Regions from separate parts of the Paenarthrobacter sp. A20 genome, predicted to be linked through region 3. Evidence: riboswitches for the same ligand, from Rfam matches in the RefSeq annotation. Region 3 holds a riboswitch; each other region holds the start of a gene.
The links. A riboswitch is a leader RNA that binds a small molecule or an ion and turns the genes downstream of it on or off. The one in region 3 is predicted to bind S-adenosylmethionine.
Positions count from the first base shown of each region.

Region 1: another riboswitch for S-adenosylmethionine. It lies ahead of J3D46_RS10065 (hypothetical protein); the one in region 3 lies ahead of J3D46_RS01510 (DUF1737 domain-containing protein).
Region 2: another riboswitch for S-adenosylmethionine. It lies ahead of J3D46_RS12275 (homoserine O-acetyltransferase); the one in region 3 lies ahead of J3D46_RS01510 (DUF1737 domain-containing protein).

Region 1 is NZ_JALJWH010000001.1:2,109,302-2,119,733, forward strand. It holds gene J3D46_RS10045 (matrixin family metalloprotease) at 1-315, opposite strand, end outside; gene J3D46_RS10050 (matrixin family metalloprotease) at 426-1,316, opposite strand; gene J3D46_RS10055 (VIT1/CCC1 transporter family protein) at 1,402-2,592, opposite strand; gene J3D46_RS10060 (hypothetical protein) at 2,824-3,012, shown strand; gene J3D46_RS10065 (hypothetical protein) at 3,009-3,335, opposite strand; SAM riboswitch class IV at 3,352-3,471, opposite strand; gene J3D46_RS10070 (sodium:solute symporter) at 3,586-5,121, opposite strand; gene J3D46_RS10075 (helix-turn-helix domain-containing protein) at 5,388-5,963, shown strand; gene J3D46_RS10080 (amino acid transporter) at 5,991-7,964, opposite strand; gene speB (agmatinase) at 8,194-9,255, shown strand; gene J3D46_RS10090 (thiamine pyrophosphate-binding protein) at 9,252-10,432, shown strand, end outside.
Region 2 is NZ_JALJWH010000001.1:2,635,982-2,646,413, reverse strand. It holds gene J3D46_RS12305 (DMT family transporter) at 1-386, opposite strand, end outside; gene J3D46_RS12300 (RNA-binding S4 domain-containing protein) at 410-637, shown strand; gene J3D46_RS12295 (alpha/beta hydrolase) at 705-1,355, opposite strand; gene J3D46_RS12290 (SGNH/GDSL hydrolase family protein) at 1,426-2,268, shown strand; gene J3D46_RS12285 (winged helix DNA-binding domain-containing protein) at 2,319-3,461, shown strand; gene J3D46_RS12280 (DUF2076 domain-containing protein) at 3,523-3,927, shown strand; gene J3D46_RS12275 (homoserine O-acetyltransferase) at 3,950-5,071, opposite strand; SAM riboswitch class IV at 5,086-5,202, opposite strand; gene J3D46_RS12270 (bifunctional o-acetylhomoserine/o-acetylserine sulfhydrylase) at 5,366-6,706, opposite strand; gene J3D46_RS12265 (VOC family protein) at 6,909-7,547, shown strand; gene J3D46_RS12260 (CPBP family intramembrane glutamic endopeptidase) at 7,667-8,440, opposite strand; gene J3D46_RS12255 (histidine phosphatase family protein) at 8,503-9,183, shown strand; gene J3D46_RS12250 (DeoR/GlpR family DNA-binding transcription regulator) at 9,192-9,983, opposite strand; gene J3D46_RS12245 (class II fructose-bisphosphate aldolase) at 10,007-10,432, opposite strand, start outside.
Region 3 is NZ_JALJWH010000001.1:309,770-320,201, forward strand. It holds gene J3D46_RS01480 (amino acid permease) at 1-628, shown strand, start outside; gene J3D46_RS01485 (carboxymuconolactone decarboxylase family protein) at 625-1,125, opposite strand; gene J3D46_RS01490 (PLP-dependent cysteine synthase family protein) at 1,240-2,301, opposite strand; gene J3D46_RS01495 (aromatic amino acid ammonia-lyase) at 2,298-3,875, opposite strand; gene J3D46_RS01500 (NtaA/DmoA family FMN-dependent monooxygenase) at 3,875-5,203, opposite strand; gene J3D46_RS01505 (SulP family inorganic anion transporter) at 5,356-7,059, shown strand; SAM riboswitch class IV at 7,146-7,257, shown strand; gene J3D46_RS01510 (DUF1737 domain-containing protein) at 7,271-7,537, shown strand; gene J3D46_RS01515 (rhodanese-like domain-containing protein) at 7,534-7,944, shown strand; gene J3D46_RS01520 (O-succinylhomoserine sulfhydrylase) at 7,945-9,153, shown strand; gene J3D46_RS01525 (hypothetical protein) at 9,164-9,637, shown strand; gene J3D46_RS01530 (glutamate--cysteine ligase) at 9,624-10,432, opposite strand, start outside.

The sequences.
Region 1 (10,432 bases), 1.8 Mb from region 3:
GGCAAGGAACTTGTAGGAGGTACTGGTCCGGTTTACTGGCGCCGGAGTTCCCAGCGGCGCGTCGGCTTCTTCCAGCCCGGGCAACGGGTCCTGGCGTTGTCCGAACGGTACTAAACCGGGGCGTGGAGCCTGGCTCTGCGTGGCGGATGATCCGTAGAGGAACCGCTGCAGGTCGCCGCTGAAATACGCGCCCGCGCAGACAAGGCCGAGGACGCCGAACAGGAACAGGATGGCGGCGATGCTGCTGTGCTTGATCGGTGGACGCGGCGCTGGGGGATCGGGGTCCGGCCACTGGGGCGACCCGTAAGGTTCCATGGAACCCCCTGACGTGGAGGCCGCGGACGGGAGGTGGGGCGCCGCCGTCGGCCGTAGTCGCCAGCATAAGTCCGGACGCCACGGGAGTCCATGCCGGAAGTGGTCGGCTGCTAGATGTCCTTGCGGCAGGGCGCTGATGCCAGGAGGTGCAGGCCGTTCAGGTCGCCGGCCGCGAGGCCGTCCGGGGCACCGATTTCCGGGTACATGAGCTGGACCGGATCATCCACGTGGTCCAAGCCCATCACATGTCCCAGTTCGTGTTGCATGACCGCCAGGACGTAGTCGGCCCCTTCTGGGTTGGCCAGTAGTTCGGCTACCTGCGGAGTGTCCAACTCGAGGCTGCCGGTGATATAGCTTTTGGGTCCATTGTTGAGCGAGTACATGGTGCTGCCGCCGGTCCCGATGACTTTGTCTGCCAAGGCCGGCGCTGCCTCCGGCGTGGTCCATGAGATCAGCAGGGGAGCCCATCGATCGCCGTATTTGGCGGGCTGGTATGGTTCGCGGCGGTCCACGGGCAACTCATCGGTGCTGCCGTCGTTGACGAACTGGATTCCCGAAGCGGCGGATACCTTGGCGATCGCAGCCTCCAGCAACGCATCAGAGCCTTCCGGCGCAGAGGCGTTGTTCACTACGTAGTGCAGCGGCCGGCACGGTGAATAGCCAACGGGAGTGCCGTCGTCGTTGGTGGCCAGGAACTTGAACGAATCGTTCGCTGTCCCGGGCGCCGGCGGTGAGGCGAGAGGGGCGTCCGCCTCGTCAACACCCGGCGGCGGGGCGTCGGCGGCACGGGCAGGTTTTGTTTGGTTTTGTCCGCTTTGCGGGGCGCCGGGGACGCTGACCCCGGGGAAAAGTGCGGTGATGCGGGGGTCTCCGTGCAGGAATCCGCTCACCAGGACGGCCACCACTGCGGCGATGCCGGCCATGAGGAGGCCGCGAAGGACCCGCCAGGCAGTTGCCGCACGTCGGTGCTTTGGCGCACGCGTTTCCCGCTCCGAGTCCACGGTTCTCCATTCCTCACGCCCTGGTCACGCGGGGCAGCGCGGAGGACGAACCAACATTACGGGCTGCGGAGGGAGGCGTCCAAACCTAGACGATCGTTGCGCCGAACACCAGGCCCAGCCCATAGGTGGCAGCCGCTGCTCCAAGACCAATGGCGAGCTGCCGCAGCCCGCGGCTCAGCGGCGACGTTCCGGACAGCAAGCCCACGACGGCGCCGGTCGCCAGGAGCGCGATGCCCACCAGCACGCCGGCTACCAGCAAAGCAGCCACACCCGTCATGCCGAAAATGAACGGCAGGATGGGCACGATGGCGCCCGAGGCGAAGAAGCAGAAGCTGGACAACGCGGCGCCCCACGCCGAACCGACGGATTCGTGCTCATCGGTGGCCGGCTTCTCTGGCTGCAGGGAGAGGCTGGGGTCGCAGTCGCAGCTGAAGACGCCCATGCGTTCGGCGGCGCGGTGTTCGGCGGCTTCGTGGGTCATGCCCCGCGCCAAGTACACAAGAACCAGCTCGTTGTGCTCGATGTCCAACGAAGGTGCTGCTGTGAGCGTGGCCTGAGTGGGCAACGTGGCGTTAAGCAATTCCCGCTGGGAGCGCACAGAAACGTACTCGCCGGCGCCCATGGACAACGCCCCGGCCAACAGGCCTGCGACGCCGCTCATCAGCACGACAGGGCTGGGCACGCCGGTTGCGGCCATGCCCATGACCAGCGAAAGGTTGCTGACCAAGCCATCGTTTGCGCCGAAGACAGCAGCGCGGAAAGTGCCGGAGAGCCTGTTGCGTCCACGCGTGGCCAGGCCCCGGACCACTTCTTCGTGGATCTGCTCATCGGCCACCATGGCTGCTGTTGCCGCCGGTTCGGTGCCGTAGGGGGAGCGGCCCTCTGCACGCTGGGCCAGCGCCAGCACAAACACGGACCCGAAGTTGCGGGCCAGGAAGCCCAGGAACTGGCTGCGGGTTGAGGCGGCCTTGGGCATTCCGGCGTGCTCGCCCAGGAGCTTGAGCCAGTGGGCCTCGTGACGCCCTTCGGCTTCGGCCAGGGCCAGGAGGATTTGGCGTTCTTCGCCGTCGCGCCTCTGGGCGAGTTCGCGATAGACGGCAGCCTCGGCGCGCTCATCGGCCAGATACTGACGCCAGCGGCGGATGTCCGAGGACGACGGGGATGCATCATTTTTCGAGGCTACGCTGGCGACGGCCGTTGTTTCGGGGGCCGTGTTTTCGGTGGCGGGGTCCGGAGCCGGGCTCGACGAACCGGGGGATTCCTGGTGCTGTTGCACTTTCTCTCCTGTGCTGGGTGGGGTGGTTTCGGCCCCATTGCACGCCCCACACTACCGCTTATTGGCGGGGATTTTTGGCTGGTATTCCTCAACTGGAATGTTCGGCGCACCGTAATTCCGGGCACCCTTGACCCTCGACTGAGGCGGTGCTCAGATGGAAGGACAGGAGCGGGGAGCTCCCCGTTTTCCGGTTACCGGGCTTTGACCGGCCCACGAGACGGAGGTTGCATTATGGACACCACCGAATCACACGCCAGCCACCCGCGGGCGACCATCGAGTCGGACCCAGCCTATGACTACGCCGAGGATCAGGAAGTGGACGAAGCCTGGGTGGAAGAGGTGGACGCCCCGGAGGACGACGAACGCGTCGTCCCGATCGATGAAACCGAGGACTTCCGCGAGGAGGACGAAGGGAACTAGGCCTGCTCCCACGGGCAGAGAGGGAAGTGCCGCTGCACGCCCTCGCGCTTTCCGGCGGCAGCAACGGTCACCGTCAGGGTCCTTGAGGCCGCACACCATTGCGTCGGCCGGACAGCCTGCGTCAGGGCCCGGGTGATCAAGTGCGGTTCGGGATGCCCAAACCGCGCCGTACCGGCGTTGGAGATGATGGTCACCGTGCCCAGGAAAAGGTCGACGGCGGGAATCACCGTGACCGTGCGGGCTGCGGTTTTGGCAGGGGTTCCTGTGGCCGGCGCACTTGCGGCCGGCGTGGATGCCTGGGTGGTATCGCCTTGGTACGGCAAGGGACTGCTCCTCAGTGGAGTGCTCTTGCCCGCTCGGTTGTCTCTGGTCCGGGACGGGCCGCTTCCTCATCCGAACCACCCGTGAACATGGGGTTGGTGTGTGGCCAGTCGGAGCTTGGCACCACATCTCTTGAAGCTGGGACAACCCTACCCCACCGGGCGTTCTTCCCGGGGACGAAACAACGGCGACGCCTCCCCGAAAAGGGGTGGCGCCGCCGTCGAACGTTGCTCTGTTACTTGCCGTGCACTTTTACTTGTGGCTGCTGACCGGGTGGGCCTCCGGCGGCAGCTCTTCCGAGACAGCACCTGCGACGCGCTTGTCCCATGCCTCGCGAACCGCGGGATCCGTGGGCGGGGTGAGCAGCGAGATCACTACGTAGGCGATGAAGGAAGCCGCGAGGCCGAAGTAGATCGGCTCGTTGGCGTAGACGCCGTCAGCGCTGGGAATGACTCCAACGGCGAAGAAGATCAGCAGGACAAGCGTCAGCACCGAGCCCACTGCCATGGACCACGCGGCGGCGATGCCCGTGCCGCGCTTCCACACCAGGCCGCCCAGGATTGCCACCAGGAGGCCACCTACCAGGATGTCGTAGGCGATGGTGAGGGCGACAACCACGTCCTGCGCAGCCATGGAAATCAGCACGGCTACGATACCGAGGCCAAGTACCCAGTAGCGGTTGGCCTTGACGTCGTGCTCGGGGTTCTCCGTGTCATCAGTGTTGATGGTCTTGCCGAACCAGCTGGCCACGAACGGGACGACGTCTGCACGTGCCACCGTTGCCGCGGCAATCAGGGCTCCGGATGCGGTGGACATCATTGCTGCAACAGCTGCGGCCATGACCAGGCCGCCGATGCCGACAGGCAGGATGTGCGTTGCTACCTCTGCGTAAACCACGTCCTTGCCGAGGTTGGCGACGTCGATGTCCGGGAGCGCTACGCGGGCAGCCAGGCCGATCAGGGCCCCGGCGATGCCGTAAAGGATGCAGTAGACACCTGCGGTGGCGCCGCCCCAGCGTGCGACGGTGGGGGTCTTGGCGGTGAAGACGCGCTGCCAGATGTCCTGGCCGATCAGGAGGCCGAGCGTGTACACCACGAAGTAGGTGATGATCGTCTGGACACCAATGCCGTCGATCTGGAAGAAGCTTGCGTCGAGGCGCTCACGGATGCCGTCCATGCCGCCGGCTGCGTTCATGACGAACGGGAGCATCAGGAAGAAGATGCCTACGGTCTTGATGATGAACTGGACCTGGTCGGCCAGGGTGATGGACCACATACCGCCGATGGTCGAGTAGACGAGCACGATCGCGCCGCCAACTGCGATGGCCAGCCAGCGTTCCCAATCGAAGAGGACCACGAAGATGGTGGCGTAAGCGCCGGTGGACGTGGCACACAGCATCAGCGTGTACGCCAGCATCACGATTCCGGAGGTCTGCGTGGCCTTGCTGCCGTAGCGAAGGCTCAGCATCTGGGAGACCGTGTAGATCTTCAGGCGCTGGATGGTGCCTGCGAACAGGAGGCTGAGCAGCAGCACGCCCGAGCCGATTGCCACAACCAGCCACATGCCGGAGATGCCGAACTTGTAGCCGAGGCCGACGCCGCCCACGGTGGATGCGCCACCGAGGACCACTGCGGCCATGGTGCCGGTGTAAAGGAAGGGGCCCAGGCGGCGGCCGGCCACCAGGAAGTCGCTGTTGTTCTTGGTGCGGGACTTGCCCCACCAGCCGAATGCCAGCATGGCGAGCAGGTACACCACCACGATTGCGATGTTAATAGCCGAAGATTCCATGAGAGGTCCTTGGAGCTGATGCACGGAGGTTGGGGTTTTCGACGATACTCCTGCGAAGCGTCGAAGTCTCTGTGCTGATGATTGGAGATTGGGGATGTGTTGTGTGCCTCACAGACAACACTTGTTGCCTATGAGGATATGTTGTGATCGGAGTAACAGTCAAGATGCTTTGGTCATGGTTCCGCGGATTCTGGCCTTGTTGGCCTGTCTCCCGGCTACTATTGCTCCAATGACAGGGCCACATGACAGGCCTGAAAGGTTCGTGAATGAAGGCTCTACCCGTTGAACCGAGCAATGTTCCCGTTGCCATCGGTTCCAGAATCCGCGCAGCCCGGCAGGCGCAGCGCCTCACCATCGAGCAAGTGGCGGACGCTACCGGGCTGACCAAGGGCTTCCTCAGCCGTGTGGAGCGAGACCTGACATCGCCGTCGGTCGCTTCCTTGGTCACCCTGTGCCAGGTCCTGTCGGTATCGGTGGGGGACTTGTTCGCAGCCCCGGAGACGCACTTGACCAAGCGCGACGACGGTCCCCGCATCTCCCTGGGTGGCCAGGGCATAGTGGAGCGCTTACTGACCGCCCGCTCGGAGCGGCGGCTCCAGATCCTGCAAGCAACCATCGAGCCCCGGGGCCGCGGTGAAAACGAGCTTTACGCCGTGGACTGCGACGTAGACGTCCTGCACGTGGTCAAGGGCAGGATCAAGCTCATCCTGACCAATGAGGAGTACGACCTCGAAGAGGGGGACACCCTCTCCTTCCCGGGGCGCGAGCCGCATACCTGGATCAACCCCACGGACGAAACCGTCGAGGTGCTCTGGGTGCTGGTTCCAGCGGCCAGCCGCTAGTTTCGCGCCAACGCGCGGGGGCGGCAGCTAGCCGACGTGCACCCACGGCCGGCGGGTGATGTCCGGCTCGGCTTCCCTCAGCACTTCACGGGTGACAGGCGCGATCTCGCCTTCGCCGAAGAACAGGAACTTGCTGAGGTTGGAGATCGGGTTGCCCTCGGTCCAGCGGAAGTAGATGTGCGGCATGAACCCGGTGACGTCGCGGATGTGCAGCAGGACTGCGGCTACGGTGTTGGGCACGTTGTTGCTGTGCACTTCCAGGATCTTGAACCCGTGCCTCTGCCTGCCTACGACCTGGAGTTCCTGCTCGAAGTCCGAGCTGTCGTCCACGATGACTTCGATGAACACGGCGTCGCAGTCAACGGGCAGGTGGTTGGCCTGCTGGGCGTGCTGGAGCTTCTCCCGGTAGCGGCTTGCGCTGAGGTGCTTGGGCTCGTGGGCGATGATGCGCACTGGTCCTTCGGCAGCGTTCGCCGTGAATTCGAGGGCCTTCTCATCCATCTTGATGTGGGTGGCCCGGAGTTCGAAGGCGCGCCTCATGCGGGAAATGAAGCTGACGACCATGATGCCCAGGATGAAGAGCGCCGCAATCTTCAAGCCGTCGGGGCGTTCGATCGAGTTGACCACGGTGGTGTAGACGAACACGAGGGAGATCAGCCCGAAGCCGATGACCTGGGCCCGTTGCTTCTTTCGCCGTGCGGACAGGGTCACGGCTATGGAGGCCGAGGTGATGAGGACCAGCACGCCTGTGGCGTAGGCGCCACCCTGGGCGTTGACGTCCGCCTTGAAGATGATGGTGACAAGGAAGGCGATGACTGTGAATACCAGCACCAGCGGACGAAGGGCGCGGGCCCACGCCGGCGCCATGCCGTAGCGGGGCAGGTACCTCGGGACCAGGTTGAGCAGTCCCGCCATGGCGGAAGCGCCGGCGAACCAGAGGATGGCGATGGTGCTGACGTCATAGACAGTTCCGAAGCCGTCGCCGAGGAATTTGTGGGCGAGGTAGGCGAGTGCGCGGCCCTCGGCCTTGCCGCCGTCTTGGAATTCGGCGGCGGGGATCAGCATGACGGTGGTGAAGCTGGACGTGATGAGGAATGAGCTCATGATGATGGCTGCTGTGGTGAGCAGCTTGTGGGCGCCCTTGATCCGGCCTGTGGGCTTGGCTTCGGTGTCTGTAGCGTGGCCCTTGATCTGGGGCATGACAGCCACGCCGGTTTCGAATCCGGAGAGGCCCAGTGCCAGGCGGGGGAACACCAGGAGTGCCAGGGCGATCATCATGATCGGGTCGCCATGGGAGGTGGTGAGGGCGGTCCACCAATCGGTGATGACGCCGGACTCTGTGAAGAGGTGGGCCATGGATACGGCAATCACCACCAGGTTCAGCGCCAGGAATGCCGCCACGAGGACTACTGCCACGTTGATGGCTTCCTTGAAGCCGCGGAGGAAGACGACGCCGAGGCCCGCTATCAAGGCCAACGTGATAACCACTTGCTGGCCTTCGAGGAAGTGCGGAGCGAAGGGGTTCTCGATGAGGTGGGCTGTGGCGTCCGCGGCGGAAAGGGTAATGGTGATCATGAAGTCCGTGGCGGCGAAGCCGAGGAGGGCCAGGACGAAGAGCTTGCCTCCCCATCGGGGCAGTAGGCGTTCCAGCATGGCAATGGAGCCCTCGCCGCGCGGGCTTTCCTTCGCAACACGGCGATACACGGGCAGTGCGCCGGCAAGGGTTGCGAACACCAGGAGCAAGGTGGCCAGCGGGGACAGCAGGCCGGCGGCCAGTGCGGCGATGGCCGGCTGGTACCCAAGGGTGGAGAAGTAGTCCAGGCCGGTGAGGCACATGACTTTCCACCAGGCTTGGGGCTTATGCGAGTCCGTGGGGCGGCCGTGTGGGCCTTGCCGCTTTCCTGAGGTTTCCGGCATTCCTTCCAAAAGCCATGCTTTGAGCTTGAAGGAATTCTTTGGCCGGTTGGCCGGGTCGGCCGGAGGCCTCGTCAGGGTGGTCACGTTTTCCTTTCGCGCAGCACGGTACTGCTTCCGCTAGGAGCGTATGGCCGCATTCGACGCCGGGACCCCGGTTTTTATGGAATCTTTACGCCTGCTGTGACCGGCATCTCACCCTCTCGGTTCACCACAAATTTGTAAACAGGTGATGCATATTAGGCAACTTCGAGTGTATGATGGGTGTCACAGCTAGTGATCCAATCCCCCCAAAGATGACAAGGAGTGGCACATTTTGGAAGAGCTCCGTATTGAAGCCAACGGGAACCTCGGCCCCATCGATTCGTCCCGCATCCCGCGCTACGCCGGTGCCGCCACCTACGCCCGACTGCCTCGCCTGGACCAGGTCGCCAAGGCCGACGTCACCGTAGTTGGCGTCCCCTTCGACTCCGGCGTTTCCTACCGTCCCGGCGCCCGCTTTGGCGCCAACCACGTGCGTGAGGCCAGCCGTCTGCTGCGCCCGTACAACCCGGCTTGGGACGTCAGCCCGTTCGAGAACATCCAGGTTGCCGACGCAGGCGACATGGCCGTGAACCCGTTCAACATCAACGAGGCCATCGAGACCATCCAGCAGAATGCCCTGGACCTCACGGCCGGCGGCAGCAAGCTGGTCACCCTCGGTGGCGACCACACCATTGCCCTCCCGCTCCTGAGGGCAGCAGCAGAACGCGCCGGCGAACCCATTGCCATGCTCCACTTCGATGCGCACCTGGATACCTGGGACACCTACTTCGGCGCCGAGTACACGCACGGTACGCCGTTCCGCCGCGCAGTGGAGGAAGGCATCCTGGACACGGAAGCCATCAGCCATGTCGGCACCCGCGGTCCGTTGTACGGCAAGAAGGACCTCGACGACGACCACCGCTTCGGCTTCGGAATCGTCACCTCCGCTGACGTCTACTACCAGGGCGTCCTGGAGACGGTAGCCAAGATCCGTGACCGCATTGGCAACCGACCGCTGTACATCTCCGTTGACATCGATGTCCTGGATCCGGCGCACGCGCCCGGAACCGGAACCCCCGAAGCCGGCGGCATCACCAGCCGCGAACTCCTGGAAATCATCCGTGGCTTCCGCGGCATGAACCTCGTGGGCGCGGACATCGTGGAAGTCGCTCCGGCGTATGACCACGCAGAAATCACCGGTGTTGCCGGCAGCCATGTAGCTTATGAGCTCGTGACCCTCATGGCAGACAACGCCGTGGAAGGCGACCGTCTCGGCGCTCCGAACGGCTACGCACAGCAGGCGCTCGGCGCCCGCATTGCCGAGCTCGCCAAGGCAACCGGAGACCAGCGATGATCGACTTCGATCCCGGTACAGCAGCCCCGACAAAGGGGACCAACCAGCGCAACGGCGGGGACCTCGTCGTCGAGACCCTCGAAGCGTTGGGCGCAAAGACCGTTTTTGGTATCCCGGGGCAGCACGCGTTGGGTCTTTTTGACGCCATGGGCCGCGGCAACCTGCACTTTGTTTCCTCCCGGGTGGAGAACAACTCGGCGTTTGCCGCTGACGGCTATTCCCGCGCCACCGGTGAGGTGGGTGTGCTGTTCCTGTCCACCGGGCCCGGCGCGCTGACCTCCCTTGCAGGGCTGCAGGAGGCTTACGCCACGGGTGTTCCCATGGTGGTTGTTGCCAGCCAGATCCCGCTTGACGGCCTGGGCGCACGCCGCAAGGGCATGCTGCACCAGCTTGATGACCAGAAGGCCTCGGCCGCGAACGTCACCAAGAGCCAGCGCCTGATCCAGCACGCTTCCGGGATCCCGTCGGCCATCCAGGATGCCTGGACCGAAGCGATCTCCTCGCCGCAGGGGCCGGTCTGGATCGAAATCCCGCAGAACGTCCTGTTGGATCCCATCATGGTTCCCCCGGTGGAAGACGCGCTCGCCGAGGCCTTCGATAACCCGCCGCGCGTGGAGTTGATCCGCGAAGCCGTCAAATGGCTTTCGACGGCGGAACGTCCGGCGATCATCGCAGGCGGCGGTACGCGTCGTGGCCGGGCCGAGAAGTCGCTGCTCTCCATCGCCGAACAGCTCCGTGCCCCGGTGATCTGCACTCCCGGCGGTAACGGTGCGTTCCCATGGACCCACGAGCTGTCACTGCAGTCGTGGATCGAGGACCGGTACATGACTGACGTCCTCGAAGACGCCGACGTGTTGATCGTCATTGGCTCCTCGCTGGGTGAAGTGACCTCCAACTACTTCACCTTTGAACCCCGCGGCCGCATCATCCAGATCGACGCCGAACCCCGCGTCCTGGAATCCAACCGGCCCGGGCTTGGCATCCGCGCCGACGCAGGCCAGGCCCTCGCAGCGCTGGACGAAGCCCTCGCTGAGGCGGGTGCAGCGGATGCGACACAGCGTTCCTGGCATGGCACCAGCCCGGAAGAGGTGGTCAAGGAGTCCTTGGCCAAGGTCACCGCACGCCTGGAATCGCAGGACCTGGCCAAGGAACTGAAGTTCATGTCGGACATCCGCGA
Region 2 (10,432 bases), 2.3 Mb from region 3:
CCGCTCAATGTCTGCCCCGTCACCGCGGCAACAGTGAAGAGCGCTACCCCCAGCAGGGCGACGGTGAACGACTGGGCAAACACGAACAATGCACCGATGGCACCGGCCATGACGTAGAAGCGTGGAAAGCTGCGGTTCCGGACGGCGGGGATAATGCGCTGGAGGCCGGCCCTGCCTTTGGGTGTTGCAAAGGAAATTGCACTGATGAGCAGGAGTCCTGTGGTGAAGCTCACCACGGCGGCGGCAATGCCGTCCTCGAGCCTGGCGCCAAGTGCCCCGTTGATCCTTCCTTGGAGCGGGATGACCAAGCCTGTTGCGACTGCAATGGGGAGGCCAAGGGCGAGCGGAAGGACAGGACGGGGAGAAGGCTGCGGCACCGTCCCCACACTACTTCAGGCATCATTACTGTATGAGCAATCCGGAAATCGAAGAGATCCCCATCCGCGACGACATGATCCGCCTTGGCCAACTGCTGAAGCTTGCCAACCTCGTGGAAGACGGTGTCGAAGCCACGGAGCTCATCAAGAACGGCTTGGTCAAAGTCAACGACGAGATCGATGACCGCCGTGGCCGCCAACTCCACGTGGGCGATACCGTGACCGTCAACGGCCAGACTGTGCGGATCACCGCCGCCTGACGCACCGGGATTTTGTACAGATAACGCCCTCAAGAACGGCTCTTGGGGGCGTTATCTGTACAAAAACTCAATCGGTGAGGACTTTGTGGGTCAGGAATTCACCCACGTGCCCGATCTCCTGCTGGTTGATGCCGTGCCACATCCCGGTGTAGAGCACCTTGGTGAGGTCTACGTGCTTTCGCACCCAGCCCATGGTGTATTCGATCTTGTCCTGGGTAATGACCGGATCCTGCTGGTCCCGGCCCCAGAACATGGGCATCGAGCCATCCAGTTCGTGGTCCCGGAAGGCGGCGTCAGCGCCGGCGTCGATCACAAAACCTGAAAGTCCGACGACGGCAGCAAAGTCCGCGGGACGGTAGCGGACCATGGTGGTAGCCATCGCCATGCCCATGGAGAAGCCAAGCAAGGTCACCGATGAGTGGTTGGCTTTGACCGTGTCCAGCCACCCCAGCGCGTATTCCGCGGCAAGCTTCACGGCGTCCAGCGAGTAGTCGATGGACGCTGTGAGGGGGAACCACGTGAAGCCCGGCCCCATGGGCATCGGCGCCCGGAGTGCCGCCACCACGAAGCCGTCAGGCAACAGCCCGGCCAGGCTGAAGAGGTCCTCCTCGTTGGAACCGTAGCCGTGCAGCAGGACCAGGAGTGGCTTGCCGGCACGCTCGGCTTCGTCGTGGGACCACAGGACAACGGGCGCGGGGAATGCGGGGGCTTCAGTCATGGTTCCATTCTTACAGTTACCCGGAAGTAACAACCTACGGTGGCGTAGGTTGTCAGTGACGAGGCAGGATATGAGCGTGAGTGAGAACAATCCTTTGTTGAAGCCGGGCGAACCTGTTCAAAAACACCCTTGGAGCCGTTACGTGGCCCTGGGTGATTCGTTCACTGAAGGGATCGGCGATCCCGAACCCGCGAACCCCGGCGGCTACCGCGGCTGGGCCGATCGCGTCGCTGAGGAGCTTGGCCGGGGGCACGGGGATTTCGCGTATGCCAACCTCGCCATCAGGGGCCGGCTCCTGCAGCAGATTCTGGACGAACAGGTTGGTCCCTGCCTGGAGTTGCAGCCGGACCTGGTGTCCATCTCGGCCGGCGGCAACGATCTCATCCGGCCTGGCGGCGACCCCGATCTGCTGGCTGAAAAACTCGACGTCGCGGTGGGCGAGCTGAGCTCCGGCGGCGCCGCTGTGGTGTTGTTCAACGGCCCGGACACGGCCGCCTCCGTCCTGGGACGCATTCGCGGCAAGGTGGCTATCTACAACGAGAACCTCCGTACCGTAGCGGCACGCCACGACGCCGTGGTGGCCGACATGTGGTCGCTACGGCAGTTGGCTGATCCGCAAATGTGGGATGTCGACCGCCTGCATTTCTCCCCGTTGGGCCACCACACCATCGCAACCATGGTCCTGGAGGCACTGAACGTAGAACATACACTCGAGCCCCTGATGCCCAAACCATTACCCCCACGTACATGGCGCGAGGCCCGCTCTTCCGACCTCGTCTGGGCGCGCGAGTACTTCGTCCCATGGGTCATCCGAAGGCTGCGACACCAATCTTCAGGCGACGGCATCAGTCCAAAGCGTCCGACGCCGGGACCCGTCTTCGGTTCCAGCGGCACCCTCTTGCCGCGCCGTTAGGGTGACGGCAATGCTTGTCGAGGACCGCAGTGACGGCTGACGAGACCCGCATGGCGGAGAATGTTCGGCGACTGCGCCTGCGAAGGCAACAGTTACGGGCTCCGCTTGCCCGGAATGCCGGAGAGGTGGTCCGCAACCTCCTGGCCGTCCAGTCGCAGGAGTTCCCCTACGCGCGATGGTCGCTGGCACAAAGGACGGCCGGCAGCACCTCCACCGAGGTGGAGCAGGCTGTAGCAGACGGAACGATCCTGCGGACGCATATCCTCCGGCCCACCTGGCATTTTGTGCACCGGGACGATCTCGGCTGGTTGATGGGGCTCTCGGCGGATCGGCTTCATCAGGGAAACAAGGGCATGTACCGCCAGACGGGTGTGGATGAGGAATCAGCGGCATTGAGTGGCCGTATCCTCGGTGAGGCCGTGGCGGACGGCGCCCATAAGACCCGCGAAGAGTTGGCTGAAGTACTGGGGCAAGCCGGCTTCCCCAGCAAGGGACTGGGGTTTATCTACCATCTGATGCACGCGGAAATCAGCTGCACCCTGGTGAGCGGCGCCCCCGTCCGCTCCGCCGGTGGCGCCCTGAAACAGACGTATGCACTGTTCCAGGAACGAGTGCCGGGTTTCGTTGGTACGTCCTCACTGACCGGGGACGCCCGCGAGCGCGCCTTGGGGCAACTGGCACTGAGGTACTTCAGCAGCCGCGGGCCGGCCACCATCAAAGACTGTTCCGTGTGGTCCGGTCTGACCATGAAAGATGTGAAGCTGGGCCTGCACGTGGCTGACGACCTGTCTCCCGGCAGCCTCGCGTCGGTGTCCTTTGACGGTCTCGGTTTTTACCTGGCCGCAGAGGAGGCGGAGGCCCTCTCGAGCGGTAGCGATTCTTCGCCTGCCGGGGAGTCCGGGCTCCCCCGCGTCGACCTCATTCAGTGTTACGACGAATACGTCATGGGCTACTCGCAGTCCCGGCATTACCTGGGCGGGACTGCTCCATATTTCCCCGAGGACAACGGACCCCTGCACGTGGTCCTGCTGGACGGCAGACTGGCCGGTTGGTGGCGTCATGGCTTCTCCGGCGGGGCTTGTGAGTTGGACGTGCGCATGAACCGGCCGGCAACGCCGGAGCAGCAGGCCGCACTTGAGGCCGAGGCGGAGCGCTACGGCCGGTTCCTGGGAATGGACACCAAGCTGGTGTGACGTCGCCGAGTCGATTTCAGCAGCAGGGCTAAGCTGGGAGAAGACCTAGGAGGCCTGCACTGTGAACAATCTGATCTTCTGGATCATCGTCTGCTCGTGGCTGATCCCACTCGGGATCCGTATGTACAACCGCTCCCGGGCGCGTCGGATCCAGCATGGCGACTTCCGCGGCCCCGGGTACCCGCAGCAGAACCTGCCGGGTCCGGGCTATCCCCCACAGAACTTCCCGCAACAGAATTACCCCGGCTACCCATCCGAGCCGGTCGTCGTCCGCCCCGCGGATGCGCCACCGCAGGCCGGGCCGCCGTCGAGCCCTTCATCCCCTGCGCCGTTCCCGGCATCCAGCGGCTCCGAGCCACAGGGCTACCGGGCACGGAAGCTGTCAGAACTGGACGCGAAGTTCAGCAACGGCGAGATCGCCATGGAGGACTACATGAAGCAGCGCGCCGACATCATGAACGGTTGAGCCGTTTGATACGTCCGGAGGCTTAGGCGAAGAACGCCTGGCGAAGTTGGCTTGAAAGCTGCCCGATTTCGGTGAGGAACCCGTCGTGGCCAATGGGTGCCTCAATGACCTGTACCGGCACGTCGCCCGGGAGCGCAGCAGCCAATTCACGCGATTGCGCCGGGAAGTAGAGCCTGTCGCTGTCCACTGCCGCTACGAAAAACTCAGCTCTGGTCCGCGACAACGCCGCTTCCAGCGAGCCGCGGCCACGCGTGACGTCATGGGACATCAGGGCCTCGGTGATGGCGATATAGCTGTTGGCATCAAAACGGCGCACCAGCTTTGTCCCTTGGTGGTCCAAATAGCTTTCCACCTGGTAGCGGCCACGCTCCCCCAACACCGCGGCAGCAAGCGGTGTCTCCTGGTGCTGGGCTTGCCGGCCAAAGCGGAAATCCAGCTCCAGTGCCGAGCGGTAGGTGATGTGGGCGATGCGCCGGGCCAGCGCCAGACCGTGCTCGGGCGCAGAGCCGCCGTAGTAGTCGCCGTTGTTGAAGTTCGGGTCCTGCCTGATCGCCAAAGTCTGGGCTTGCGCGAAGGCAATCTGCTCGGCCGTGCTGTAGGCGCCCACCGAGATGACGGCGCAGCGTTTGACGCGGTCCGGGAATGTCACGGCCCACTCGAGTGCCCGGGCGCCGCCCATCGAACCGCCCAACACAGCATGCCAGGCATCGATACCCAGGGCATCAGCCAGTCGCGCTTCGGCCTCCGTGCTGTCGCGCAGGGTGATCAACGGGAAACGTGAGCCCCAGGGCTTGCCGTCCGGCGCTTCCGACGATGGTCCGGTACTCCCATAGCAGCCACCCACGATGTTGATGGAGATGACGAAGAACTTGTCGGTGTCGATGGTGGCACCAGGCCCCACCAGCTGCTCCCACCAGCCTTCTTCGTCAGTGGCTCCACGGGCGACATGCGTGCTGCCCGTGAGCGCATGCTCGATGAGCACGGCGTTGGACGCGTCCGCGTTCAGCCGGCCCCAGGTTTCATACGCCAGGACAACGTCCGGAAGGAGTCCGCCGGCTTCAAGTTCCAGCGGTCCGATCCCGGCATACTTGACGGTTCCGTCTTCTTCTCCGGATTTTGGAAGGGCTGTAGCAGTAATGGTCATTCCTTTGACACCTATCCTCGCGCTTGCCCGTCGCCTTGCGTGCGAACAGGCCAGGTCTTCACCCGGGGCACCCCACCGCGGAGGAGGGTTGCCGGCCAGCAAGCCGGGGCTGTGTGCTGGCACTCATGACCTAATACGAAGAGTCTAGGAAATGCAGGGCGGTTCTGGCGAAGAATGTGACAACAGTGTGACGGTTTGGGCCAGCTTCATTCACGAAGAAGCACCCGGAAGTGCCGCCCGGCGAATAATCGTCGGCGCGGGCGGCGTTCCCGGCGGAGGTGATGAGCCCGGGCGTCAGGCGCCCTTGGCAGCCCTGAATCCGGCTTCGAGGTCGGCGATGATGTCATCCACGTGCTCAATGCCTACGGACAAACGGACCAGGCCGGGATTGACGCCGGCAGCGACCTGCTGTTCCACCGTCAGCTGGCTGTGCGTGGTGGACGCCGGGTGGATGACCAGGGAACGGACGTCGCCAATGTTGGCGACATGGGAGTGCAGTTCCAATCCGTCCACGAAGCGCTTGCCGGCGTCCACGCCGCCCTTGATGTTGAACGCAACAATTGCGCCGGTGCCCTTGGGGCCATACTTTCGGCCGCGGTCGTACCACGGGCTGGACGGCAGGCCCGCATAGGCCACCGATTCGACGTCGTCGTGGCTTTCAAGCCACTGGGCAACCTTGGTGGCGTTCGCTACGTGGCGTTCCACGCGCAGGCTCAACGTCTCCAGGCCCTGGGCAATGAGGAAGGCATTGAACGGGGACACAGCCGAGCCAAGGTCGCGAAGCAACTGGACGCGGGCCTTCAGGATGTAGGAAAGGTTGGCACCCAGCGCGCCGTCCTTGCCCAAGTCCCGGGCGTAGACGAGCCCGTTGTAGCTCGGGTCCGGCGTGTTGAAGCCAGGGAAACGCTCCGGGTCCTTGCCGAAGTCGAAGTTGCCGGAGTCCACGATCACTCCGGCGATTGCGGAGCCATGGCCACCCAGGTACTTTGTTGCGGAATGGACCACGATGTCCGCGCCCCACTCGATGGGTCGGATGAGGTACGGCGTGGACAGGGTGTTGTCGACGATCAGGGGCACACCGGCCTCATGTGCCGTACGGGCGATGCCTTCGATATCCAGCACATCCTGGCGGGGGTTGGAAACCACTTCGCCGAAGAACAGCTTGGTGTTCGGCTGGACAGCGTCACGCCATTGGTCCAGGTTGTCAGGATCCTCGACGAACGTGACCGAGATGCCAAACTTCTTCAGCGTGTGCGCCAGCAGGTTGTAGGTACCGCCATACAGGCTGGGGCTCGCTACGATGTGGTCCCCGGCCTCGGCGATATTCAGGATGGCGAATGTCTCGGCAGCCTGGCCGGAGCTGAGCAAGAGTGCACCCAGTCCGCCTTCAAGGCTCGCAACCCGCTGCTCCACGGCATCCTGCGTCGGGTTGCCGATCCGGGTATAGATGGGTGCGAGTTCGGCCAGGGCAAAGCGGTTGGCAGCACTTTCGGCGCTGGGGAACACGAAGGACGTGGTCTGGTAGATCGGCAGCGACCGCGCGCCTGTGGCGGAGTCGGGCTCCTGGCCTGCGTGGATCTGGCGGGTTTCGAAAGACCATCCTTGGGACATGGAGTTCTCCTCTTCATAACGCATGGGTTTGGCGGGAATGTGGTGCGGTGTGAGCTGGGGCCAGTCTAGGAACTGTCCGGAGGCTAGGACAGCTTTGTGACGCCGGTGGAATCTTTCGGTCTTTTCGCGTCCCTCCATGACGCCCACCGTCACGGTTTATACACATCCCACCTTAGTTAGGCTTGACTTAGCTGAGACCCCGATCACAAAGTGCCAAGATGAAGCCATGCGCATGGATCACGTCTCTTACGCCTGTGAACGAGATGGCCTTTTGGCCACTACCGAACGAATTTCCGCGGCATTGGGAGTGGACGCTGTCCGGGGCGGAGTGCACCCGCGCTTCGGTACCCGGAACATGATCATTCCCCTTGCGGATAACAAGTACCTTGAAGTGGTGGAGGTCCTGGACCACCCTGCTTCAGACAAAGCACCATTTGGCCAAGCAGTTCGTGCACGCTCAGCTGCCGGAGGAGGGTGGATGGGCTGGTGCGTCGCTGTTGAGGACCTCGCCCCGTTCGAAGACCGGCTTGGCCGCTCCGCTGTTCCGGGCAACCGCAAGTTCCCGGACGGCCGCGAACTGGTGTGGCAGCAAATCGGAATCCTCGGTTTGATCGCCGATCCCCAGGTCCCGTACCTGCTCAAGTGGGAGGGCGACCCGGCACTGCACCCGTCCAGGATTTACGAGAGCGACGTCAAGATGTCCAGCCTCACCATTGCAGGCTCGGCCGAACGCGTCACCGAGTGGTTGGGCGAGCCGGTGGAAAAGCCGCTTGAGGACGTTGCGGTCCAGTGGATGGCCCCGCACGGGACCCCCGGCATCCTGGCCGTCACCTTCGAAACCGCCTCCGGGGCCGTCACCATCTGACAGCCCCCTCCATCCGGGCCAGTCCCGGGACCGGTCAACCATGTCCGGTAAAACTTCGGCCGCCATCAGCGGGTGCCAAGGACGTCACCCACCGATGGCGGCCGGATAATTTTAAGGCCCTATCCCAAGCCAACCGCCTTACCGAACAGGCTGAAGCCAACAAACGCCACGATATCGAGCAAGGCGTGGGCAATCACCAACGGCATCACCCGCTTGGTTTTGGTGTAGATCCACGCGAACACCAGCCCCATGACCACATTGCCGATGAACGGCCCGAAGCCCTGGTACAGGTGGTAGCTGCCCCGCAGGACGGCACTGACAACGATGGCTACCGGCATGCTCCAGCCGAACTTGCCGAAGCGGTCCATGAGGTAGCCCACCACGATCACTTCTTCGACGATTGCGTGCCGGATGGCCGAGAGGACCAGCACCGGCACGGTCCACCAGTAGGCGTCCAGCCCGCTGGGCACGATGGCCGTGGTGATTCCGAGGGCCCGCCCGGCCGCGTAAAGACCCAGCGATGGAATACCGATAGCCGCCGCCAGTCCCAAACCCTGAATCAGGTCTTTCCCGGGGCGGGCAAAATTGAAGCCAAGCCGGGCGAAGGCCGAACCGCTCTCACCATCCCGGTTCGCCTGGATATGCATGGACAGGAAATAGAACACCAGGGCCACCGGCACCAGGGCGAAGATGATGTCCAGCAGTTGGTACGTAAGGTCGAAGTACTCCCGGGTGCTTTGGGACCTGTTCAGGGTTGAGGTGGCGTCGGCCAACGGTGCCCGCGTCATCTTGTCCAGCAATTGCACCACGGAGTAGACGGCCGACTGGCCCAGGGATAGGCCCAGCACAATAAGTACTTCGGCGCGCAGCCGGCGGCGGGAAGCAAGGAACATGTACCTATCTTGCCCGCAGTTCCTGCCACTTTGCCGGGAACCACGCACCTATGCTTGGTGGGATGGGCGCCCCAGCGAGAATCTTCATGATCCGGCACGGACAGTCGGCCGCGAATGCCGACACGACCATCTACAACCGTGTGCCGGATTATCGGATCCCCCTGACTGAGATGGGGGTGGAGCAGGCCCGGATTGCCGGCGAAGCACTTCGCCGGAAACTCGATGGCGAGCAGGTCTGCGTCTACGTATCGCCGTATTTGCGGGCCTACCAAACCCTGGAAGCGATGAAACTCGGACCTCTGATCGAGCGCGTGATCGAGGAACCCCGGCTGCGGGAACAGGACTGGGCCAACTTCCAAATTGCCGGGGAAATCGAAGATCAAAAGGAGCTGCGCAACCTGTACGGCCATTTCTTCTACCGGTTCCGCGAGGGTGAGTCCGGCTCTGACGTGTACGACCGCGTGTCATCGTTCATGGAGACGCTCTACCGCCACTGGCAAAAGCCCAGCTATGCCCCGAACGCACTCCTGGTGACGCACGGACTGACCATGCGCCTGTTTTGCATGCGCTGGTTCCACTGGACAGTTGAGTACTTCGAGTCGCTCAACAACCCGGACAACGCCGAGTTGCGCACACTGATCAAGAACGACGACGGGCAGTACAGTTTGGATTTGCCGTTCAGCCAGTGGGTGCCCAGGGATGTTGACGACTCAGTGCTTCACGCACCGAGGATGCGGTTCTAGCAGGTACCCTAGCTGGCGGCCGCGACGATGACTTCGGTGCCCTTGGCTTCGAAGGCGGCTTTGTCCTCGGCGCTGATGCCGGAATCGGTGATGAGGTGCCTGAAGTCGTAGCCGGCCATGGCGGCGAAGGAACGGCGGCCTACCTTGGAAGAGTCCGCCACAACGTAGGATTCAGTGGCCCGGCGTGCCATCACCGTGTTGACCATGGCTTCGCCTTCGTCGGTGATGGTGGGGCCGAGGTCCGGGTCCACGCCGTTGACGCCAATGAACGCGATGTCCAAAGCAACTTTCTGCATGATGACATCGGTGTAGGGGCCCACGAGTTCGTAGGAGCGCGGGTTCAGGATGCCGCCGGTGACCATGATCTTGATGTTGGGACGCACTGCCAGCTGCGAGGCAATGTTGATGGCATTGGTCACCACGGTCAGGGTGGGCGTGTGGGACGGAGCGTTGAGGTCCTCACGGGTGGAAAGGAGCTGTGCCAGCGCTGTGTTGGTGGTTCCACCGCTGAGCCCAATCACAGCACCGGGCCGGATCAAGGCAGACGCTGCCAGGGCGATTTCCTGTTTGGCCACAGCGTGATCGTCACGGTTGTACCGGCCCGGAAGGTCGTAGGCCACTGATCCAGTGGTGGCGCCACCCCGGGTCCGGCTGAGCAACCGCTGCTTGGCGAGGCTATCCAGGTCTCGTCGTGCCGTGGCTGGTGACACGCCAAGACGCGTCACGATGTCCTCGACTTCCACATGGCCGGACTCGGCCAGGAGATCGAGGATGGCGGTCAGCCGATCGGTGCGGGTCATGACGAGCCTTTCGCGGGTTCCTGCTATTTCGCTTTGGCGAACAGCGTCAGCATACGTGCGGACTCCAGCACCAGGGCTTCCCGGCCGGCCTTGATATACTTCCGGGAATCTACCACTGCAGGGTTGGCATCGAGGTACTCACGGACGGCGCGGGTGAAGAACCCGTTCAAATGTGTGGATACGTTGATTTTAGTCATACCCGCGCCGATAGCGGCTACGAGCACCTCGTCTGTGACGCCTGAGGAGCCGTGAAGGACCAGCGGTTTTCCGACGGCGGACTTCAGCCGTGTGATCAAGTGCAGGTCCAGAGCGGCGCTTCGCTCGGTCATGGCGTGGGATGAACCCACAGCCACAGCCAGCGCGTCCACTCCTGTTGCCTCAACGAATGCCTTGGCCTCGGCGGGGTCCGTCCGGACGCCCGGGGCGTGGGCGCCGTCCTTGCCTCCCAC
Region 3 (10,432 bases):
TATCGCAGCCACCATTCCCTACGAGCAAGTCAGCGTGGACGAAAGCCCGTTCGTCACCGTCTTTTCCATGCTGGGTATCCCGTACGCCGCCGACATCATGAACTTCGTGATCATCACGGCTCTTCTCTCCGCGGGCAACTGCGGGCTCTTCTCGTGTGCCCGGATGCTGTTCTCGTTGGCCGACGAAGGCCACGCGCCCAAGGCGTTCCGCAAGTTGACCAAGCGCGGCATCCCGATGGTGGCCCTTTGCGTGAGCATGCTCGGCGGCCTGGCATCCCTGATCAGCAGCGTGGTCGCCCCGGCAACGGTCTACCTGGTTCTTGTCTCGGTGGCCGGTTTCGCGACGGTTGGTGTCTGGATGTCCATCGTCGCTTCACACTTCATCTACCGCCGGACCTTCGTCAAAAACGGTGGCGACCTCAGCACCCTCCCCTACAAGGCGCCGTTGTTCCCCCTGGTTCCGATCCTCGCGTTCGCACTGTGCGTGGTGTCGCTGATCGGTATCGCGTTCGATCCCAACCAAGTGGCGGCACTCTTGTTCGGTGTTCCCTTCGTGGGGGCCTGCTACGCCGTCTTCTACTTCAAATACGGGCGACGGCGGTCGCTCAAGAAAGCGGTGGACGCTTAGGGCTGCGGTGGCGCCTGCTTCTTGGCCGCCCGCACCGGGTGCTCGCTCAGAATGGACAGGCGGTTGAAGGCGTTGATTCCGATGGCAGCCATGCAGAGAACACTGATCTGCTCGTCGCTGTAGTGCTGTCGTGCCTGGTCGAATAGCTCGGGGCTGGGCCGCGAGGAGCTCATCCGGGTGATCTGCTCGGCGATTTCCATGGCCACCACTTCGGCGGGCTCGAAGAGCTGGACTTCCTTGTAGACAGCCACCAGGGACAGCCGCTGTTCAGTCTCGCCGTACTTCAGGGCCCGGCGATGGTGAAGGTCCAGGCAGAATGCGCAGCCGTTGATCTGTGAGCAGCGATAGTTGATGAGTTCAAGGGTCCGGCGCGAAATACCGAGCCGGTCGGCCTCTTCAACAAGTTGCTGTGAATAGTGGCTCAGGGTGGCGTAGAGATCCGGCTGCTGCTTGTCCAAATAGCCGGCAAGGCGCGGCTGTGTTTCCTGTTCGGGCATGTTTGGAGCCTAACGCAAAGGGGCCGAGCACCCTCAAGTGAGCGAGCGTCGGCCAAAACCCGACAGGAAGTGAGCGAGCGTCGGCCAAAACCCGACGGGAGGTGAGAGAGGATCCTACTCGCGGGCGGAGGGGGTGTCGGCGGCGAGGCGGATGCCGTGCTCCGCCAGCCACACCGGGTTGAAGGCTTTGCTCAGGTAGTTCGTACCGGCGTCGGGGGCTATGGCCACCACCACCGAGCCGTGGGGTGCGGCGCGCGCCACCCGCAGGGCCGCAGCCACTGCGAGCCCCGACGACGGACCCAGCGCAAGCCCTTCCTCATCGAGGAGCCGGTGCACGGTGGTGTAGACCTCATCGTTGGGGATCCGGAGGAACCGGTCCACAATGGCGCGGTCGAAGGCCTTGGGCCACTCCGGTTCCGGCCAGGAGTTGCCCACGCCGTCCACCAGGATTTCGCCGGGATGCCCGCCACTGTAGGCAGAGCCATAGGGATCAGCCCCGACGACTTCCAGATGTCCGCCAGGCCGCAGGGCAGCCACACGTTCCTTCAAGAACCGGCCATTCCCGCTGATGGTCCCACCAGTCCCGATGCCCGCAACGAAATGCGTCACCAAGCCGCCGGTCTGCTCCCAGATCTCCGGGCCAGTGGCTTCGTAGTGTGCAAGAGGATTGGCGGGGTTGTCGAACTGCATGGGCCGCCACGCACCGGGCGTCTCGGCCGTAATCCGCGCAGCCACTGCCCGGGCGTTCTCCGGCGACTCGGACGGCGCATTCCAGTCGGTCAGGATCACGCGGGCGCCGTAGTTGTGCAGCGCGGCGAGCTTCTCCTCGGAGATCGTGTCGCCCGTGACCACCACCACCGGATGCCCCGTCAGGTGGCCAATGAGCGCCAGGCCAATCCCGGTATTGCCGGACGTGCTCTCCACGATGGTGGCCCCGGGTTTCAGCTCGCCCGACCTTTCAGCCGCCCGCACCATGCTCAGCGCGGTCCGGTCCTTGATGGAGCCGCCGGGGTTTTCGGACTCGAGCTTGACGCGGATGGCGCTGCCCAGTCCGCGGCTGAGCGCCTCCAACGTCACCAGCGGAGTGTTTCCCACCTTGTCCAGAACCGAAGCATCCAGCCCGTCCGGAACAGTGGAAGCCGCATGTACACCATGTTTGCGAAACGCCGTGCTCACTGCGCATCCTCCCCGTCCGCTGCTGGGAAAACCTGGTCAATGACGTCGTGCAATTCAACCCGCGCCCGCTCCACGAGGTCCGGTGCCGACGGCCTGTCGGCCAGCACGTCCGCGAGCCGACCCACGACGGCGCCCGTCCCCTTCCCGAGAGGTTGCGCGGCTCCGGCTTCAAGCAGCAAATAGGACGCTGTCAGGGCCTCGATCGTCAGGAGCTTTTCCAGAACACCCAACGACTTTTCGAGTTGCTGCAAGGCGAGCGGGGCAAGGGTTGAATGGTCCTCGACGTCGGCGGACAGGGTTGGTGCGCCGAGGGTTGCCGGGGCGGCCAGGAACTTGAGTTCGGCCAGCAGTCCGGCTGCGGAGTACCACAGCAGCCCGGGCAGTTCCTCCTGGGCAAGGCCCGGCGCACCCGCCTCAGAGGACGCAGCCTCCAGATGCCTTGCCCGGATGGCCCGTTGGGGTGGATACAACTTGGCGATGCGCCGTTCACTGGAAATTCCCACATGCGCCAAGGCCAGCCGCAGGCTTTCGAACGCAAGAGCCAGTTGCATCGGTTGGAAGTTTCCGCCGGAGACCATGTAACCGGATTCAACGTCCACCAAGGGATTGTCGCCGCGGCCGTTGAGCTCGACTTCCAACGCAACACCGAGCTGTGTCACCAAGGACCGGAATGCCCCGTGCGTTTGCGGCGCAGCCCGGAAAGACAGCGCGTCCTGCACTGAGACCTCGGGACGGACGTCCTCCAGCCATCCACCCCTCAACAGGTGACGCACAGCAGCAGCCGAGTCCCGCTGCCCGTCCACCGCCTTGGCCCCCTGGATAGCCGGCGAAAACGGGCTGAGGTTCCCGCCGCCGTCGTACCTTGCGATGGTCTCCAGCGAGAGGGAAAGCGCGACGTCGGCCAGTTCGGCTATGCGTTGCAAACGCACCAGGGCGAGGGTTCCTACGCCCACGGAATACGCGTTGGCGCTAACCAGCGCGAGCGCTTCGCCCGGCGCGAGGACCAATGGTTGGAGGCCGGCGCCTGCGAGCGCTTTGGCCCCCGGCACCAAGGTTCCATCGGCATCGAAGGCTTCACCCTCACCTATTGCGACGGCAGCGACGGCGGCGAGCTGGGTCAGGTCGGACGAGCCCACCGAGCCTTCACGTGGGATGGCGGGAAGGACTCCGCGGTTGATCATCTCGACGTAGAAACCAGCTGTTTCCGGACGGACACCGGAGCCGCCCCGGCTGAAACCTATGAGCCGGGCAAGGATCACTGCCCGGGCAGAAGCACGGTCCAGATACGAGCCCACACCGCTGTTGTGATACCTGACGACTTGGATTTGGTACGCCAGGAGGGACTTCTCCTCCACAGCGGTGTCGCGGCCGGATCCGAGTAAGGTGTTGAGCCCGTAGACACGCTGCCCCGACGTGGCGGCACGTTCAAGCACATCCCGGGATCGGGCCAGCAAAGACAACGTATCTTGGTTGAGTTTCACGTGAAACGTCGGGTCTGCAGCAGCCACGGCCACACTCCACGCAGATACCGGCGCCGTTCCCAAGAGTAGGGTCCGCGGCTCAGCTGACGCCATCAGAAGTCCAGGAGATTCTGCCGGAAACCACCGTTGCCGTAAGTCTTCCTCAACAACCCGCGACGCCTCAGTTCGGGAGTGAGCTTGTCCAGCACACCATGCACCGTTACGGGATCAACGAAGCCCGAGAAGAGGAACCCGTCGCCACCCACCTCAGACCCTGTCGACTCGAGGTAGTCGGCAATTTCGCCGACCGTGCCGATGATCGAGTCTCCCGCTCCGCCACTGCGCGCCTGCAGGATCTGGCGCAGCGTGGACCCCGGAGGCGCCGCTTTGGCGAAGTGTTCCAGTGTCCCTTGGTTGCTGTTGGTGCTCAGTTCCGGAAGGGGTGCGTCGAGGTCGAACTGTTTGAAGTCGATCACGGACAGGTAGGAGATGGAGTTGAGCTGGCTGTCGATGTCGCGCTGGGTAAGCTCACGACGCCGGGCCCGCAATTCCCCGGCCTCGGCCGCAGAACCAACCACGGTGGGCTTCAGGACGAAAAGCACCTTGACGTCGTCGGGGTTCCTGCCGGCTTTGGCAGCCTCCGCACGGATCGAGTCACGGTAGGACTTCATCCCGTCAACGCCACGGGCCAGGGCAATGGCCACATCAGCGTGTCCGCCCGCGAACGCCTTGCCCCGGGGAGAGGCACCGGCCTGCACCAGCACGGGTTCCTCCGGCAGCGGCGCCGTGTTCAGCGGACCGCGGACTTTGAAGAAGTCGCCCTGGTGGTTGATCGGGTGAACTTTGCTGTGGTCCGCGAATACTCCGGCGTCCACATCCTCAAGAACAGCGCCAGGCTCCCAGCTCCGCCAAAGCCGCCTGACGACGTCAACGAACTCCTCCGCCTTTTCGTAGCGAAGATCGTGCTCGATCTGCTGGTCCAGCCCGTAATTCTGCGCGGCGAGGTCACTGCCCGAGGTAACGACGTTCCACCCCAGCTGCCCCTCGGAAAAATGCTGCAACGTCGCGAGGAGACGGGCGGCCGTGAAGGGCGGGTAGAAGGAAGCGCTGACCGTCGGCACGATGCCCAGGTGTTCGGTGGCGGCGAGAAGGTACGGGACCAATGCCAGCGGATCATGTTTGGGCGCGAAGGACGCGTGGGCCAAGGACACCTCGGCCGAACCGCCATACGTATCAGGAACCGTGAGCGAGTCCTCGATGATGAACAGGTCCAGGCCGGATCGTTCAAACGCCCGGACGGCCTCCTGGTACAGGGCGGGTTTTTTCCAGTCGTAGCCCAGGCCGTAGCCGGGCGTACCCCAGCCCTGGACACCGAATCCGTGGCCCACAAACCATCCAAAGTGCAGCATGGGCTTGAGTGTAGAACTGCTCTGTCCGTTCACCACGACCTGATTTCATGCGAAGTTACAGGGGGTCGTACTGGGTCAATTATGCTCCCGGGACGTCACAATTGGACGTGCCCCGGCCCCTCCCGGTTTCCACATACAGCGGTCACCTTGTTCCGCAGACAGGAGGCGTCGGGAATGATCGCTGTATGAGTGCATCAACCGCCCGCCCTTCGGCCAAAGACAGGCTGTCCAGCGTCTGGGCCCTCAAGGGTTACAAGCGTGAATGGCTGCGGCATGACATCATCGCGGGCGCCGCGCTGTTTGCCCTGCTGGTGCCCGCCGGGATGGCTTATGCGCAGGCAGCCGGGCTTCCACCTGTTACCGGACTCTACGCGACCGTTGTGCCGTTGCTCGCCTACGCCGTCGTTGGGCCTTCCCGCATCCTTGTCCTGGGACCCGACTCGGCCCTGGCCCCGCTGATCGCCGCGGCGATTGTGCCGCTGGCGGCGGGAAGCAGCGGGAAGTCGGTGGCATTGGCAGGACTCTTGGCCGTCCTGGTGGGTGCCTTCATGCTCGCGGGCTCAGCCTTGAAGCTCGGGGCAGTCACGGGCCTGCTGTCCAAACCGATCCGGCTTGGGTACCTCAACGGGATCGCCCTTTTGGTAGCGCTCTCGCAGCTGCCGGCGTTCCTGGGGATTGAGGCCGACGGCGACATCTGGCACAAGCTCGCGAAGGTCACCACTGGGGTGCTGGGCGGCGAGGTCAACATCACCGCGCTGCTGCTGGGCGTGGCCTCGCTGGCATTGACCTGGGTCCCAAGGGTCCTGAAATGGAAGGTTCCGGGCGTCCTGCTGGCGGTGGTTGGCTCCTGCGTTGCGACGGCGGTCTGGGGCCTCAACGACGACGTCAAGGTCACCGGGGAATTGCCCCAGGGCCTGCCGATGCCCGCGCTTGGCGGCATTGGCTGGGCAGACGCGTTAACGTTGCTGCCCGCCGCTGCCGGCATTGCGCTCATGGTCTTCGCGGATACGGGAGTGCTGTCCCAAACCCTGGCCGCGAAGGAAGGCAAGCGGGTGTCCGGCAACCGGGAGATGGCAGCGCTCGGGGCGGCCAATGCTGCCACCGGCTTGCTGGGGGGATTCCCGATCTCCGGCAGCGCCTCCCGAACCCCTGTCGCCGTGGACGCTGGTGCCAAGTCCCAGATGACCGGCGTTGTGGGAGCGGTGCTGGTGCTGGCCTTCATGCTGTTGGCTCCGGGCGTGACCGCGTATCTGCCTTCGGCAACTCTGGCCGCCGTCGTGATTGCGGCGGCGATTGCCTTGGCCGATCCAGCAGGCGTCCGGCGGCTCCTGAGCATGAGCCGGAGTGAATCCGTAGTAATGCTCGCCGCGTTCCTGGGAGTTCTCACAGTGGGCGTTCTCCAGGGCATCGTCGTAGCCGTAGCCTTGGCGCTCCTGGATTTCGTACGCAGGGCGTGGGACCCGTATCGAACAGAGCTCGGCTCCGAGGAGGGCCTGCCCGGCTACCACGACCTCGAGAGGCACCCTGGTGCCGAACGCATCCCCGGCCTCCTGATTTTGCGCTTCGATGCGCCCCTGTTCTTCGGGAACGGACAGGTCCTGGCAACCTTCGTTCGCGAGCAACTGGACGAATCCCTTGACGAGGGCGAACATCCCATTACCCACGTCGTCCTCGCCGCTGAGCCCATCACCGGGATCGACACCACAGCCCTGGACGATCTGGTCACGCTGGACGAATGGCTCGCAAGCAAAGGCGTGGACTTGGTGTTCGCCGAGCTCAAAGGACCGGTGAAGGACAAGTTGATCCGCTTGGGCACAGCGGCCCGTTTCACACCCGCCCATTTCTTCCCCACTGTCGGGGCTGCGGTGCGCGCGCTCAGGCGCGAATAGCTCCAGCCTCTCCGATTACGCAACATGACGAGGGTGCAGGTACGTGCAAGTGCAGCCCGACGCCCGCGGATGTTACGTTTTTCTTGAGTAATGAGTACCAGCGCAAAGCCCTGACTTGCTGGTCGGCAACCCTCTCTCCGGCGGGGTGCCTCAGGTGACTACTCGGCGTATCGACAACTCGAACTGCAAGCGTGACTGAGGAGCACCAGCAATGCCTGAACCCACTGAAGAAAAACTCTCTTACCGCCTGATTACAGGCCCGGATACCCGTGATTTCTGCGAGCGTATCCACAACTCGCTGGCAGAAGGCTACGTACTCCACGGCAGCCCGGCCGCCACATTCAATGGCACCGACGTCATCGTTGCCCAGGCCGTCGTCCTTCCGGCCGCGATTGCCACTGCGGATGCCGCCGTCGCCAACGCCGTTGACCAGTTGGAGAACTACGACGACGAAGAAGCATTCGAGGGCCACGCATGAGCTACGCAGGTGACCTGACCCCGCAGGACGCGTGGGCCAAGCTTGAAGAAGGCGCCATCCTGGTGGATGTACGCACCGAGGGCGAGTGGGCCCACATCGGTATCCCGGACACCAAGGCAACCGAGAACGATCCCCTGTTCATCCAGTGGAACCTCGCTGGCGGCATCCCCAATTCCCGTTTCATCGAGGACCTGCAGCAGCAGGCGCCCGAGGACGACACCGTGGAGCTCGTCTTCATTTGCCGCTCGGGCCAGCGCTCAATCTCCGCCGCCATCGCTGCAACGCAGGCCGGTTTCACTGCCTATAACGTCCTTGAGGGCTTCGAAGGCGAACCGGACCGCTACGGGGAGCGCACGGTCAATGGTTGGAAGAACCGTGGCCTGCCGACGAATCTGGGGACCGAGTAAGTGACGTTCAATCCCGACGCCGCCGGCTGGAGCCCTGACACCCAGGCCGTCCGCGGCGGCCTTGACCGCACAAATTTCCAGGAAACGGCCGAACCCGTGTTCCTGAACTCCGGCTTCGTTTACGAATCCGCCGCAGCTGCCGAACGGGCCTTCACCGGTGAGGACGAACGTTTCGTCTACTCCCGCTATGGCAACCCTTCCGTGGCCACGTTCCAGGAGCGCTTGCGCCTGCTCGAAGGAACCGAGGCATGCTTCGCCACCGCGTCCGGTATGTCCGCAGTCTTCACCGCCTTGGGTGCGCTGTTGGCTGCCGGTGACCGCGTTGTTGCTGCCCGTTCCTTGTTCGGCTCCTGCTTCGTGATCCTGAACGAGATCCTCCCGCGGTGGGGCGTCGAGACCGTTTTTGTGGACGGCCCGGACCTGGACCAGTGGCGTGAGGCCCTCTCGGAACCGACCACCGCGGTCTTCTTCGAATCGCCGTCCAACCCCATGCAGGAGATCGTCGACATCGCTGCCGTCAGCGAACTGGCGCATGCCGCAGGGGCGACGGTCGTCGTCGACAATGTCTTTGCCACTCCCCTGCTGCAGCGCTGCGGTGAGCTGGGCGCGGACGTGATCGTCTATTCCGGCACCAAGCACATCGATGGCCAGGGACGTGTCCTCGGCGGCGCGATCCTGGGCACCAAGGAATTCATCGATGGCCCGGTCAAGCAGCTCATGCGACACACCGGTCCTTCGCTTTCCGCCTTCAACGCCTGGGTCCTCACCAAAGGCCTGGAGACCATCGGGCTGCGCGTAAACCACAGCTCGGCGTCCGCTTTGAAGATCGCGGAGTGGCTTGAGCAGCAGCCCGCCATCAGCTGGGTCAAGTACCCCCTGTTGAAGTCACACCCGCAATACGAGCTGGCCGCGAAGCAGATGAAGGCCGGCGGTACGGTGCTGACGTTCGAGCTGCTCCCTTCCGCGGGACGTTCTGCCAAGGATTCCGCGTTCGCGCTGCTCGATGGCCTCCGCGTCATCGACATCTCCAACAACCTTGGCGACTCCAAGTCCCTCATCACCCACCCGGCCACCACCACCCACCGGGCCATGGGTCCGGAGGGCCGCGCGGCCATCGGACTCAGCGACGGCGTTGTCCGTTTGTCTGTGGGCCTGGAGGACGTGGACGACCTCATCCTGGATCTGGAGAAGGCCCTCAAACAGGTCTAACCTTGCTGCCATGAGCGGGAACCATCCCTATCGCCGTGCCGGAGCGGTCATCGTTGCCGGCACGGTGGTGTGGTTCGTTGGAATCTCGCCGGTCTCCCGCGTCTACATCACCCCGGACAACGCCGCACGCCTGCGCATGCTGACAGCCAGCCAGCGCAGCTGGATTGCGGGGCAGCATCTGACCGCTGTGGGAACCGTCGCAGTCCCGGTGGGATTCGCCTACCGCCGGGGATCCAACACGCCGTTCCTCACGTACTCCGCGCTGCACGTTGTGGCGTTGGCAGCCCTCGGCGGGAGCCTTCTCTCCCTGCCCGTCCAACGGTGGATCGGTGTCACGGCCGCGGCCAGCGCACCTGTCTATGGCGCCATCTTGGTAGCTAAGAAGGACATCCCGCCGTTCTTCTTCTACTTGGTGGAGGGACTGACCGGCGCCTACCTGATGACATGGGAGGAATCCGAAGCCGACAAGCCTAGGGCCGCCTGACCCGGGTCAGCATGGGCGCCGGCTCCCTACGCGCGTCAGCGGCGCAGCCGCGCACCGTCACCTTCGCAGCATGCCCGACGACGGCGGCCAAGGCTTGGTTGGTGGGCGGACTGCCCGGCTGGCTTTGCCGATCCCGCTGCCTTTTGTTGTAACGCACCGCGGCTTCGCGTTGTTCATGGGCCCCGTTGCCTCGTTCAAGCAAGGCCGAGATCCCCGCTTTGACCAGCTCCAATTCGCTGTGGTCATCCAGGACCGGGCTCACGTAGTCCACCAGCGCCCACACAACCTCCGACGCCGGCCGGGGACGGAAATCACCGAAGTCCAGGAGATCTCCGCGCAGCCCTGAATTACTGGCTTGCCAGCTCGCCATCCGCAGGAGTGCCGTGGGCACCGCTGTGGGCTCAACGCCGTCGAGCATTTCCAAAGAAGCCGTCTCCACCAAAGCCCGCACCAGCACGGCAATCAAGGCCGCGTCCTCGGCGCGGAGGCAGACATCGGCCACGCGGACCTCCACGGTGGGGTGGTTCATGGAAATGCGGGCGTCAAAGTAGATCATGCCCTCATCCAGGATGACGCCTGTTTCCAGGAGTCGTTTCACGATGCGTCGATAGGCGGTGGGCGAACCGAAAATGGCCGACGGTCCGGAAGTGGGCCACCGGTTCCATGCCTGCGTGCGGTAGCTGTCGAAACCCGTAGGAAGTCCGCGCCAGTACGGCGAGTTGGCGGTGAGGGCCGTGAGCACAGCGAGTTTGTCGCGGATGTGGTCCAGCACCACCACACCTTCCTCGGGTGACT